Regions from separate parts of the Comamonas sp. SY3 genome, predicted to be linked through region 3. Evidence: predicted binding sites of a transcription regulator. Region 3 holds the regulator's gene; each other region holds the start of a gene.

Region 1 (3,341 bases), on a different contig from region 3:
GCTACGGCGTGAGCAGCGCAACGCCCGCGAACCCATTGCAGGCATCAAGATAAACCGCTGCTGCGCTTGGCGATGTGCTTCAGGGGGCGCATCGATCAAGGGTATTTATAGGGTTAACCATTAGCTAAATCACGGGAGTCCGCAACACATCGTGATCCTTTGTCAACAGCGTATCGCCAACGTCATTTGTATAGCTTATTTGCATATAATCGCGCTGAGGTTTATCAATATGCCAAGACTCATAGTTTCGCTAGATGGTGTGGTGATACAGGACTACGTGCTGACCGAGTCCAGGGTCACCTTGGGGCGCCGTTCCACCAATGACATCGTGCTGACCGACATGGCGGTCAGCGGCGAGCATGTGGCGTTCACCTATGAGAAGAAGATCGGCATCGTCGTCGTCGAAGATCTGGGCAGCACCAACGGTACCAAGGTCAACGGCTTGAAAGTGCGCCGCCAGGTACTGCAAAGCGGCGACCTGCTGGACGTCGGCAAATGCCGCATCCGCTTTTTGATGAACTCTTTGGTGCCCGAGAGCCATTACCTGCATGCCAGCGAAGCCGGCAGCCTGACCGCCAAGCCCGCGCATGCCGATGACGGCGAAGACAGCCCCACCGTCCCCGCAGACTTCCCCCCCGCCGAAGGGCAGCCCTACACCCCCAGCCCCTACCTGCGCGCCGTCAGCGGCGAGCGAAGACATCATTTTGTCCAAGGTCGTCACCACGGTCGGCCGCCCCGGCATCGCCGTCGCTGCACTGACCAAGCGCGGCAAGGGATACGTTGCTACCAAGGTCGATGGTTCGGCTGATGTGGTGCTCAACGGCCAGGCGCTCAATGGCGTGGCTTTGTCGATGCACAAGGGGGACAGGATTGAGCTGGCGGGGATGGCTTATGAGTTTTGGGGTTAGGACTCTGAACCTTGGGCTTATATAGTCAAGTCCTCAAGAGACGCAGCGGCACTTTCGGGTGCCGTTTCTGTTTCTGCCGCCCATGCGCATAGCTTGCACAGGCGTTCAGAAGGTGACAAAAATGGCAGACATCTTGGCTTGCTGACATTTATGAACGTCTTGCACAATAAGTTAACAAAACGCCGCATTTTTGTCAGTCAACGCCGCGAGATGTATGGGCGCTAGAAGTTGGCACAGCACTTGCAGTAAGTGAAGCACGCCAAGTCGTTCGACAAGGCTACCTAATCACTGGTTACATAGAGAGGATTCAAAATGTTGCGTAAGATGCAAAAGGGTTTCACCCTGATCGAACTGATGATCGTTGTGGCGATTATCGGTATTTTGGCTGCTGTGGCTTTGCCTGCTTATAACGATTACGTCACCCGCGCCCAGGTGGCGGAACCAACAGAACTGCTGGGCGGGCTGAAGGCTCCGTTGTCTGAATACGGTGCTAATGAAAATGCATGGCCACGCCTGGTCCAATCTGATGGAACAAATAACCAATCAGTTGCTGCTGGATCGATCGCAGTGAATTTGACCGGTAAATATTCATCGTTAGGCGGCACTGTTGCCGGCACCTATCCGAATGGCACTATAACTGGGACGATGGGCTCTAATTCCCGCGCATCGGGCCAAACTATCACTTTTGCAACAACGAATGGTGGTCAATTGTGGGACTGCACAGGCGGTACTGTAAATCAAAAATTCCGTCCACAAGCCTGCCGTGCAGCAGCGGCGGCTCCTAACCCTTAATAAATAAAGATATATCTATTAAAAGAGGCTTCGGCCTCTTTTTTTTAATTATTATAAGGAGGGGAGATGAGAGGTTACTCCAAGGCGGCAATGGGTGGCTACTCACTCTTGGTATTGATCGCAGTTTTTATAGGATTAAATGAGGCTTGGATCGCGCCTTTTGGTGTTTTGATGATGATTTTTTCGAATTTCATGAATCATCCTCATTTTATGGCCTCTTATAAACTTTTTTTTGAAATGTATCCAAAAATTAAAACAAGTGAGTTTCAAAAAACGTTTCAAATCCGTTGGTGGGTCGCTGCTATCATAGTTCCACTAGGGTTGTCGATATTATTAGTTATTGGTATTGTAAAGTATTTGCATGGCGATGATTTCGTGCTTACCTTAGTCATTTTTCTCTACGGGATCAGTGTGGGGTGGCACTATGTTAAACAGGGTTTTGGCATGGCAATGTCGGAGGCGGCTCTGAAAAGATGCTATTGGCAGCCGAAAGTACGGCGCTGGATGCTATGGAATGCCTATGCGTGCTGGGTATTTAGTATGTGCTTGTTGTTTTCTGCTGAAGGCGGGGTTGGTTTTTTAGGCTGGTATTTCCCATTGGAGAGAAGCTCCTTGCAGCAATGGTTATTGCCCGCTGCAATTTTTTTTGGTATTACTAGTGTTGGTGTAATAATTGGTATTCGGAGGAATATTGGTTACTGGCGTCAAATAGGCAAACATCAAAAGGATTGGCCGAGTGCAGGGTTAATGGGATATCTGGTGTCTTTGTATGTTTGGGTCGCGATTGGTGTCTCTTTTCCGTTGTTAATGCTTGTGATTCCATTTTTTCACTCTATGCAATACATGCATGTGGTAGAAAAATTTTACGACAATAAAGAAAAAAAACAATCTAAACAAGAAAAAACTCGCCGTTGGTTGTATTTGATTGGATGGGGATTTGTTTTATTTTGGTTAATTCCAGGTGTGTTGGATTATATAAATTCGGGGAAGGTTAACTTAATGTCGCAGGTGGGGATGCTTTTTACAGCCGCATTTTGGTTGTTCATAAATATCCATCACTACTTCATTGATAATGTAATATGGCGTAAGGAGAATAAATATATCTGGGAGAGTTTAAATGCTTGCTGAATTTATTAATAATCTGTGGGCTCGTTACAAAATCCTGCGGTTTGGTGTGCGGATTATTGTTGTGGCTTTGTTATTCAATTTCTGTTTGCAGGCTTTTGAGGTGTACAGCCAAACAAAAAAAATAAATTATTTTCTCCTCCTGATTGCTGAATTGTTTACGGTAGGGTTGGTTATTTTTTCTAGAGATACGAAGAAGGTTAATTTGTCAATTCTGGCAATTTTTTCTACAATCGGTGGTAGCTTTTATTATATTTTTTTTGATTTTTTTCAATATCCACATGTCTCATTGATCCCTTTGTCTTATGGCGTCTCGCTCCAGTGCCTGGGAATAGTGATGCAGATTTTTTCTAAGGCTTCGCTGGGCTTCAGTTTTGGCCTGGCTCCAGCCAATCGAGGTATTCAGCAAAGGGGAGCTTACCGCTTTGTGCGGCATCCTATTTATGCTAGTTACTTGGTGGCACATATCGGATTCATTCTGTCATTCTTCAGTTTTTTCAATTTGCTAGTGTTGTG
Region 2 (3,341 bases), on a different contig from region 3:
CTGGGTGCCGGGTTCTTTGGCTATGCCTTTGCACTGTGGCGCAATTACTCCGATGCGCTGGCACGCAAGACTTTCCGTTTTTCACTGGTCTACCTCAGCCTGCTGTTCGTGGCGCTGCTGGTGGACCACTATGTGAGCTGGTAAATCTGCAATGAACAAGCGCAATGCCCTTCGCTGGCTGGCGGGCTCGGCCATGCTGGCCTCGACCGCCGGTTTTCTGACCGCCTGCAAATCCAAGGCCGATTTCAACGCCATCGACCTGACGGGCAGCAAAGAGTATGGCCAGGATTTTTCGATGCCCGACCAGCATGGCCAGCGCCGCAGCATGGCGGACTTCAAGGGCAAGGTCGTGCTGGTGTTCTTTGGCTTTACCCAGTGCCCCGATGTCTGCCCGACCACCTTGGGTGATCTGGCAGCGGTCAAGCAAAAGCTCGGCGCCAAGGGCGACAAGCTGCAGGTGATCTTTGCCTCGGTCGATCCTGCCCGTGATACGCCCGAGATCCTGCAGGCCTACCTGGCCAACTTCGATCCCAGTTTTCTGGCGCTGCGCGGCAGCGACGAGGAAACGGCCAGGATGGCCAAGGACTTCAAGGTCTACTACAAGCGGGTCGAGGGCCAGACCCCGGGCAGCTACACGATGGACCACACCGCGGGCGACTACATCTTCGACCCGGAAGGCCGCCTGCGCCTGTACAGCCGCTACGGCACGCCGGTCGATACCCTGGCCAAAGACATCGAGCAGCTGATCGACGGCGCCTGAGCGCGCAATCGCGCAGGCGAGTGGGGCAGGCAGCCCCTTAGAACAGCTTCTTACATCGACCAGATGCGCGGCCGCTGCGCCGGCAGGCCCCAGAGGCTGCTGCGCCAGTGGCCCCAGACTGTCTTCCACAGCTGCATGGCCGGCTCCACCACCGGCGCCAGGCCGCGCAGCACCAGCATGTGCTCGTTCGGCGCGGTCACGCCTGCCATCACCTCTGCAGGCGCGGCCTCCAGCAGCAGCTGGGTGCTCTCCAGCAGCGCTTCGCGCTGGGCGCGGGCGATCGGCGAGCCGCTGGCGTAGACCAGGCTGCCCATGCAGCGCTGGCCGGCCAGACCGAGCTGGCCGTTGAGCAGCAGCCCATCATCGGCCCGGATGCGGCCACGCTCCAGAAAATGCCCTGGCCAGGCGATGTGCTGGGAGAACACCCCTTGCACAAAGGGTTGGCCCGCCAGCGGCAGGCCCAGCGCGGTGATGTCCCAGCTCAGCAGCTCTGCGCCGGGTGCCAGCTCCATCTGCAGCTCATTGGCTGCATCGCAGGCGTTGTAGGCAATGGCCTCCAGCGGCAGCCATTCCAGCCGGGCGCCGGCCTGCAGCTGCAGGCGGGTGCGCTGCAAGGCCGGCTGGCCATTGCTCTTGTAAAAGCGCGTCGCCCCCGGTGTGGTCACCAGCGCATGCGCGCCTGCCCCTACCTCCACCGAGATATCCAGCACATCACCGCCCACCAGACCACCGGGCGGGTGCACCAGCACGTTGTGGCAAATGCCCGGGCCTTCGGGGTAGAGGCTTTTGAGGATGCGCAGCGGGCCATCGTGGCTGAAATGCACCGAGGTCTTGCCGGCGTGCGGGTGGTACTGCAGCGCCAATTGGGCATGCCAGCTCATGGCTGGCGCTGGTGCGGAGTCGCCGCTGGGCAGCAAAGCCCAGGGGCCGGGATCGGAGGCGAGATGGGTGCGCAGGACATGCCTGGGCTTTTGCAAGCCACGTGCCAGGAACTGCACTGCGCTGGGGTGCGGGCTGCGCTGAATTGGTGCATCTGCGCCAGGCTTGCATGCTTGTGGTGCAGAGGTTTGGCGATGCAGCACGGAAAGCGTGCATGCGCTGCCGCTGCGGCCCTTGGCATGTGCCTTGCTTTGCAGTGTGTATGGAACTGACACCTCGCGAAAAAGACAAGCTGCTGATCTTTACCGCCGCCTTGCTGGCCGAGCGGCGCCTGGCCCGGGGGCTCAAGCTGAACTACCCCGAGGCGGTGGCCCTGATCAGCGCCTTTGTGATGGAAGGTGCGCGCGATGGCCAAACCGTTGCCCAGCTGATGAGCGCCGGCCGCACAGTGTTGACCCGCGCCGATGTGATGGAGGGCATCCCCGAGATGATTGCCGATATCCAGATCGAGGCCACCTTCCCCGATGGCACCAAGCTCGTCACCGTGCACGAGCCCATTGTCTGAACTCCTTCTTTCCCCTGCGCAAGATAGCACCATGAACTTCAAGAAACTCTCTGCCAGTGTGGCGCTTGCCGCTGCTGCCTTGCCCCTGTCTGCACTCGCCCATGTCGGCAGCGATGGCGGCGGCCACCATGGCTTTTTGAGCAGCTTTGGCCATGCCTTTGCCCACCCCTTTACCGGTGCCGACCACATGGCGGCCATGCTGGCCGTGGGTGCCTGGAGTGCGCTGACCGTAACGCCCGCCTGGCGCGCACCGGCTGCCTTTGTGGCCCTGCTGGTGGCCGGCGCACTGGCAGGTTTTGCGGGCCTGTGGGTGCCTGGCGTGGAGCCGATGATTGCCGCATCGGTGCTGGTACTGGGCCTGCTGGTGGCCGTGCAAAAGCAGATGCCCTGGGTGCTGGCCGCTGCGCTGGCCGGGGTGTTTGCGTTTTTCCATGGTGCGGCCCACGGCTTTGAGCTGGCGGCCGATTCTGCACTGGCATCTGCCGGCGCGCTGGCGGGCATGGCGCTGGGCTCGGCCCTGCTGCATGTTGCCGGCATGGTGCTGGGCAAGGTGTTCATGCAGCGCCACCGCTGGCTGGCCAGGCTGGCGGGCGGCGCCACCGCCGTCTTGGGCGCAGCCATGCTGACCCGCCTGGCCTGACGAGGAGCCGCACGATGATCCCAGGTGAACTGCTGCTGGACGCCGGCGAACATACGCTGAACCCGGGGCGCCGCACCACCAGCCTGGTGGTGCACAACGCCAGCGACCGGCCCATCCAGGTCGGCTCGCACTACCACTTTGCCGAGACCAATGCCGGTCTGGTGTTTGACCGCCAGGCGGCCCACGGCATGCGCCTGCATATTGCCAGCGGCATGGCCGTGCGCTTTGAGCCCGGCCAGCAGCGCACGGTGGAGCTGGTGGACATCGGTGGTGACCGGCAGATCTACGGCTTTCGCGGCCTGGTGCAAGGGGCGCTGGAATGATGCGCAGCACGCAGCCTGCGAGCCTGCGTTCTAAGACAGGATGGTTCTGATGGCAACGATGGACAGACGCGCATACGCGGAAACCTATGGGCCTACGGTGGGTGACCGCCTGCGCCTGGCCGATACCGCGCTGGTCGTGCAGGTGGAGCAGGACTTCACCCTGCGCGCAGGCGG
Region 3 (3,341 bases):
AGCGCCTGAAAACCGCCTTCGCGGCACAGCCCAAGTAAGCGCGCAGGCCTGGGACGTCGGCAATAGGCCTGCTGGCAGCAGGCCATCAGACCGCCCCGCAGGCCTTGCAGCGCGCCGGTTTGCGCTCGCGCAGACACCCGCCACAGCGCAGTCGCTAAAATCGCTGTCTATGGCAAAAATCATCGTTCTGGCCCTGGTGCTGCTTTTCTTTGGCTGCGGCCTCTACATGCACCTGCGTGGCAAGGTGCGGCACAAGCTGCTGCGCCAGCTGTTTGACCACTCCACCTTCACGGCGCCGTTCAATGTGTTCATGCTGATGTTCAGCAAGGTACCGCGCACGCCGTACCTGCCCACCAGCACCTTCCCCGACCTGGCCCCGCTGCAGGCCAACTGGCGCGAGATCCGCGAAGAGGCCATCGGCCTGCACCAGGCGATGCAGATCAAGGCAGCGGCCAACAACGACGACGCGGGCTTCAACTCCTTCTTCAAGACCGGCTGGAAGCGCTTCTACCTGAAGTGGTACGGCCAGGCCCACCCCTCGGCAATGGAGCTTTGCCCCAAGACCACGGCGCTGGTGCAGTCCATCCCCGGCATCAAGGCGGCCATGTTTGCCGAGCTGCCGCCCGGCGCCAAGCTCAACCTGCACCGCGATCCCTACGCCGGATCGCTGCGTTACCACCTGGCCGTGCTGGCACCCAATGACGACCGCTGCATGATCGAAGTCGATGGCACGCCCTACAGCTGGCGCGAGGGCGAAGGCGTGGTCTTTGACGAGACCTATATGCACTGGGCCGAGAACCGGTCCGAGGGCAACCGCATCGTGCTGTTCTGCGATGTCGAGCGCCCGATGACGAATGGCTTTGCGCAGTGGCTCAACCGCTGGCTGGGCACGCATGTGGTGGCTGCTGCCAGCTCGCCCAACAACGAAGGCGATCCGCGCGGCTTCATCAGCCGCATCTTCAAGGTCTCCTTCTACATGGGCCAGTACCGCCGCCGCTTCAAGGCCTGGAACAAGACGGCCTACAAGCTGACCAAGTTCGGCCTGATGCTGGCCGTGCTGGCCTTGTTCATCTGGTGGCTGTGGCCGAAGTAAAACCGCAGCGCCTCAACGCAAAAACCGCAGTGTGCAACGCCACTGCGGTTTTTTCATGGCCCGTGCTGCCTGCGTTTACAGCGCCTTGCGCAGGCTGGCCGGCGGGATGCGCATCGCTTCGCGGTACTTGGCCACGGTGCGGCGCGCGCATTCAATGCCCTGGGCCTGCAGCAGGTCGGCAATTTTTGCGTCCGACAGCGGCTTCTTCGCGCTTTCCTCGTCCAGCAACTGCTTGATCAGCGCCTTGACCGCCGTACTGGAGGCGCTGCCGCCCGTCTCGGTGCCCAGGCCCGAGCCGAAGAAGTACTTGAGCTCGAAGGTGCCCTGCGGCGTGGCCATGTACTTGGCCGTGGTCACGCGGCTGATCGTGGATTCGTGCAGACCCAGCTCATCGGCGATCTCGCGCAGCACCATCGGGCGCATCGCCAGCTCGCCATGCACAAAGAAATTGCGCTGGCGCTCCACAATGGCCTGCGAGACACGCAAGATAGTGTCAAAGCGCTGCTGGATGTTCTTGATGAACCAGCGCGCCTCCTGCAGCCGCTGCTGCAGGGCGCCATGGCCCTCGCAGCCCTTGTGGCTGCGCAAGGCATTGGCATAGACATCCTGCACGCGCAGGCGCGGCATCACCTCGGCATTGAGCTGCACGCTGAAGCCGGGCACCGGCAGGCCGCGCTCGTTGCTGGGGCGCACGATGACATCGGGGATGATGGCATTGCGGTCCACATCGGCATAGGGCCGGCCCGGGCGGGGTTCGAGTTTGGCAATCAGCCCCAGCGCGCTGCGCACCGCCGCCTCGTTGCAGCCGGTCAGCTGCATCAGCTTGCGCACATCGCGGCGCGCCAGCAGGTCGAGGGATTCCTGGCAGACCAGCAACGCGGTCTCCAGCGCCAGCGCATCGGCCTCGGGCGTGTCCGAGCCCTCTTCATCCAGCAGCCGCTGCTGGGCCTTGATCTGCAGCTGCATGCATTCGGACAGGTTGCGTGCGCCCACACCGATGGGTTCCAGGCTTTGCAACAGGCGCAGCGCCACCGTCAGGTGGTGCAGCAGTGCTTCGTAGCGCTCGGGGTCGCTGGCATCGCCAAAGCTTTGTGCCAGCTCGGCGAGTGTTTCTTCGAGGTAGCCGTCGTCGTTCAGCGATTCGATCAGAAAATAGAGCGCTGCCCGGTCTTCCTGGCACAGGCGCAACGACAGCGCCTGGCGGTGCAGCACATCCTGCAGGCTCAGGTGCTCGCTGCGCCGCTCGGACATCGGCGTTTCGTCATCGTCATCGCCCGCACTGGCACGGGCCGGCAGCTCGCCGCCCCACTCTTCCCAGTCCGATGCCGAATCGCCCGCAGCTGCCTCGGCATCTACGCCGGTTTCCTTGCCGGCGCCAAAGTCCAGCGGCAGATCCGATGCACCCGGCTCGAAATCGCTGGTGTTGCCGGGGTCGGTGCCGGTCACGAGGTCGGCAACCTTGTCGGCCGCATCTGCAGCCTCGGTGGACTCGGCAGATTCAGCAGATTCGGCGGCGTCCTTGCCCGGTTCGGATTCGGGCGCATCATCGCCCTCGCGCTCCAGAAACGGGTTTTCGTCGAGCATCTGCTCGACTTCCTGCGTCAGCTCCTGCGTGGACAGCTGCAGCAGGCGGATCGACTGCTGCAGCTGAGGCGTCAGCGTCAGGTTCTGCGATACGCGCAGTGACAGCGAAGGCATCATCGCAGAGCCCCCGCTGCGGCTGCGGCAGCTGGCAACGGATCAGCCCCGCCAGCCCCAATGTGAGGGGCGGCTTCTTGGCTCGCACGCCCGCCAGGGCGTGCAGTATCACATGCGGAAATGCTCACCCAGGTACACCCTCCGAACCTCTGCGTTCTCCACAATCTCTTGCGGCGTCCCTGCGGCCAGCACCTTGCCATCGCTGATGATGCAGGCATGGTCACAGATACCCAGGGTTTCACGCACATTGTGGTCAGTGATCAGCACGCCAATGCCACGTTCCTTGAGGAAAGCCACAATGCGCTGGATCTCGATCACGGCGATCGGGTCAATGCCGGCGAAGGGTTCGTCGAGCAGGATGAAACGGGGCTGGGTGGCCAGCGCGCGGGCGATTTCGACCCGCCGGCGCTCACCACCAGAGAGCGCGACCGATGGCGACTCGCGCAGATGCTCGACACGCAGCTCCTGCAGCAATGCGGTCAGCTGGCGCTCGACCTCGGCGCGCGACAGCGACTTGCCATGCTCGTCCTTTTGCAGCTCCAGCACGGCG
Region 4 (3,341 bases), on a different contig from region 3:
CAAGCTCCTCCGTGGCAGAACCTGATGGGCAGGCTGCACGCCCAAGGCGGTGCAACCCGGTGGCGCGGCGGCGCAGCGCGGCACCGCGCATGGCAACTCAGTTTTGGCTTTCCTGGTGCAGGCTGACATCCAGCCCATCGAGCTCCTGCTGCGCGGTCACCCGCAAAGGCAGAACCACACGAATCAAGGTCAGCAAAATGGCGCTGCCCACCGCGCTGTAGAGGGCCACCGCCGCCACCGCGACCAGCTGGTTCAGCACCGTGGCGTCCACCCCGGCAATGGCCCGGTCGGCAAACACGGCGGTGAGCAGTGAGCCGGCAATGCCGCCCACGCCGTGCACGCCAAACACATCAAGCGAGTCATCCACACCTAGCCGGCGCTTGAGCCAGGTGGCGCCCCAAAAGCAGGCCACGCCCGCGATCAGGCCAATGGCGACCGCACCGCCTACCTGCACAAAACCGGCAGCCGGTGTGATGGCCACCAGGCCACCAATCAGGCCCGAGAGCACACCCAGCAAGGTGGGGGCGCCGCGCACCCACCACTCGACCAGCATCCAGGACAGCGCACCAGCCGCAGCGGCCACCATGGTCACCAGCATGGCCAGCGCGGCCCGGCCATCGGCCGACAGGGCCGAGCCGGCATTGAAGCCAAACCAGCCAATCAGCAGCAGTGCGGCGCCCATCGCGGTCCAGCCCAGGCTGTGCGGCTCAAAGGCCTGGCGGCCATAGCCCTGGCGCCGGCCCAGCATGGCCGCGCAGACGAGCGCTGACACCCCCGCATTGACGTGCACCACCGCGCCGCCGGCAAAGTCCAGCGCGCCCAGCTTGTTGAGCCAGCCATCGCTCTCCCACACCCAATGGGCCACCGGTGCATAGACCAGCACACTCCACAGCGCAGAGAACAGCAGCAGTGCCGAAAAGCGCATGCGCTCGACCACGGCGCCAATGATCAAGGTGGTGGTGATGACGGCAAACGCCATCTGGAACAGCGCATACAGCGATTCGGGCAGGTGCGGCGCCAGGTGGCTGACGGACACGGTGCCGGCCGCCGCATCCAGGCGCATGGGCGAGAACCAGGCCCTCTCCAGCCCGCCCAGCCAGGCCGACGACTTGCTGAATGCCAGCGAATAGCCCAGCGCAAACCAGGTCAGCGCCACCATGGCCGCCACCGCAAACACCGCCACCATGGTATTGACCACGTTCTTGCGCCGCACCAGCCCGGCATAGAAGAGCGCAATGCCCGGCAGTGTCATCAGCAACACCAGCACCGTAGAGACCAAGAGCCAGGCCGTATCGGCCTTGTCAATCGCAGCCATCTGCACCATTTGCATGCCATCCCCTTTGTACGTTGTCATCCATTGCGGGTTTGTTTCAAAAGGTAGCAGTTTCTATGCCATCGGACGGGAAAGCGCCTGGAGACGGGGTCTGCGGGCATGCGCAGTGCGGGCGAGGCCAAGGGGTAAAGCCAGATCGCACCACATCGGTGCCCTGGGCCATGGACCAGCCCCCAAAAGCAAAACCGGCGCATGCATCGCTGCAGGCGCCGGTCTCCAAGACAGGGGCGAAAACGGGATTCAGTCCGCCGCGAACACCTTGCCCGGGTTCATCAGCCCCAGCGGATCGAGCGCTTGCTTGATCGCGCGCATGGCGGCCAGCTCCTGCGGGGTGCGGCTAAAGCCCAGGTAGGGCATCTTGTGCAGGCCAATGCCATGCTCGGCAGAAACACTGCCCTGGAACTGCTGCACCAGGCCGTACAGCACGGCTTCCAGCGCCTCGTCCTCGCCGTTGATGGTTTGGCTGTCGGTGGTCACGTGCAGGTTGCCGTCGCCCACATGGCCAAAGAACAGGCTGTGGTGGCCGGGCCAGCGCGCATCAAAGGCGGCGCGGCAGGCAGCGGCAAAGCGGCCAATATCCACCTGGGGCAGGCTGACGTCGAAGTTCACCGGCGGGTGCATGTGCGCCGTCATCTCGGCCGGCGCCTCACGCAGCTTCCACAGGCTCCTGGCCTGCTCGCCCGATTGCGCAATCACCGCGTCCACCACCTCGCCGGCCTCCATGGCCTCGCCCAAGGCCTCTTCCACCGCAGCGCGCAACGCGGCCTCGTCCTTGCCGTCCACATCGATCAGCGCCTGCAGCGGATGCTGCTGGGCAAACGCGGGCTGGAGCTTTTGCCACTGCATGGAGGTCTGCACAAAGTCGCTCCACATCAGCTCGAACGCGGCCACGCTGTTGCCAAAGCGGCCTTGCATGCGCGCCAGCACCGCCAGCGCCTCGTCAAAACCCGGCAGGGCCACCATGCAGGTGGCCTTGGCCTGCGGAGCGGGCCGCAGGCGCAGCAGCACGCGGGTGATGATGCCCAGGGTCCCCTCGGCACCGATAAAGAACTGCTTGAGGTCGTAGCCGGTGTTGTTCTTCAGCATCGGACGCAGCATCGGCAGCACCGTGCCATCGGCCAGCACCACCTCCAGCCCCAGCACCTGCTCGCGCATCATGCCGTTTTGCAGCACGCCATTGCCCCCTGCGTTGGTGGAGACATTGCCGCCAATCTGGCAGCTGCCGCGCGCGCCCAGGTCCACACCAAACACCCAGCCGGCCGCCACGGCCGCTTCCTGCACCGTCTGCAGGCTCACCCCTGCCTGCACCGTCATCAGGCCGGTGCGCGCATTCACGTCCTCGATCTGCTGCATGCGGTCCATCGCCACCGCCACGCCATGGGCCACTGGCACCGCCGCGCCGGCCAACCCGGTCAGGCCGCCCTGCGGCACCACCGGCACCCGGTGGGCATGGCAGATGCGCAGCAAGGCGCTGACCTCTTCGGTGCTGCGCGGGCGCAGCAGCGCCAGCGGCGGCACCGGCGGCGTGCCGCTCCAGTCGGTCCAGTACTTCTGCGCAATGGCGTCTGCGCCGCGCGAAAAGCCGTTGGGGCCCAGCGCTTGCTCAAGGTCGGTCCAGAAAGCCGCCGCAGGAGCGGCTGCCGCGTTGTCGGTGCGAGAAGTAGTCATAGCCCGCTATTGTCGGGCGGTTTGCCCGGCAGCCGCGCGCTGCCAGCAGCAAAACCTGCTGGGCCGGTACAGCAAAAAAGCGGCATCCTTGGCCTGCCGTGCAAGCGCTGGATACCGCTTTGGAGGAGCCGGGATCAGCGTGCCGATTGCTGCACGTAGGCCAGCAAGGTCTCCACCATGCGGCGCACATGGGGCTGCACCTTGGCGGCTACGGCCGGCAGGTAGTCAAACGGCATGTGCTCCTGCATATAGCTGCTCTGCGTCATCTCCAGCTGGATGGCATGCACGTTCTGTGCCGGCTGGCCATAGTGGCGCGTGATGTAGCCGCCCTGGAAGCGGC

What was found. Region 3 encodes sigma-54, which starts transcription at its own class of promoters, with help from an activator protein. Its sites were predicted from a motif close to TGGCANGNAANCTGCTTT; they were not measured.
Region 1: a site for sigma-54 is predicted at 1,138-1,155, ahead of ACCQ08_RS05400 (pilin). Genes of this name have one in related genera too.
Region 2: a site for sigma-54 is predicted at 1,875-1,892, ahead of ACCQ08_RS13060 (urease subunit gamma). Genes of this name have one in related genera too.
Region 4: a site for sigma-54 is predicted at 1,378-1,395, ahead of ACCQ08_RS06280 (ammonium transporter). Genes of this name have one in related genera too.

The regions. Positions count from the first base shown of each region.
Region 1 is NZ_JBGTYN010000003.1:113,411-116,751, reverse strand. Features, by position in the region: gene ACCQ08_RS05405 (FHA domain-containing protein) at 230-808, shown strand; gene ACCQ08_RS05400 (pilin) at 1,221-1,700, shown strand; gene ACCQ08_RS05395 (hypothetical protein) at 1,767-2,828, shown strand; gene ACCQ08_RS05390 (isoprenylcysteine carboxylmethyltransferase family protein) at 2,818-3,341, shown strand, end outside.
Region 2 is NZ_JBGTYN010000008.1:201,158-204,498, reverse strand. Features, by position in the region: gene cyoE (heme o synthase) at 1-144, shown strand, start outside; gene ACCQ08_RS13070 (SCO family protein) at 152-760, shown strand; gene ACCQ08_RS13065 (urease accessory protein UreD) at 811-1,641, opposite strand; gene ACCQ08_RS13060 (urease subunit gamma) at 1,902-2,204, shown strand; gene ACCQ08_RS13055 (HupE/UreJ family protein) at 2,236-2,844, shown strand; gene ACCQ08_RS13050 (urease subunit beta) at 2,859-3,167, shown strand; gene ureC (urease subunit alpha) at 3,217-3,341, shown strand, end outside.
Region 3 is NZ_JBGTYN010000020.1:45,905-49,245, reverse strand. Features, by position in the region: gene ACCQ08_RS20260 (hypothetical protein) at 1-38, shown strand, start outside; gene ACCQ08_RS20255 (aspartyl/asparaginyl beta-hydroxylase domain-containing protein) at 179-1,093, shown strand; gene rpoN (RNA polymerase factor sigma-54) at 1,169-2,794, opposite strand; gene lptB (LPS export ABC transporter ATP-binding protein) at 2,900-3,341, opposite strand, start outside.
Region 4 is NZ_JBGTYN010000003.1:317,545-320,885, forward strand. Features, by position in the region: gene ACCQ08_RS06280 (ammonium transporter) at 98-1,330, opposite strand; gene ACCQ08_RS06285 (FAD-binding oxidoreductase) at 1,574-3,001, opposite strand; gene hutG (N-formylglutamate deformylase) at 3,136-3,341, opposite strand, start outside.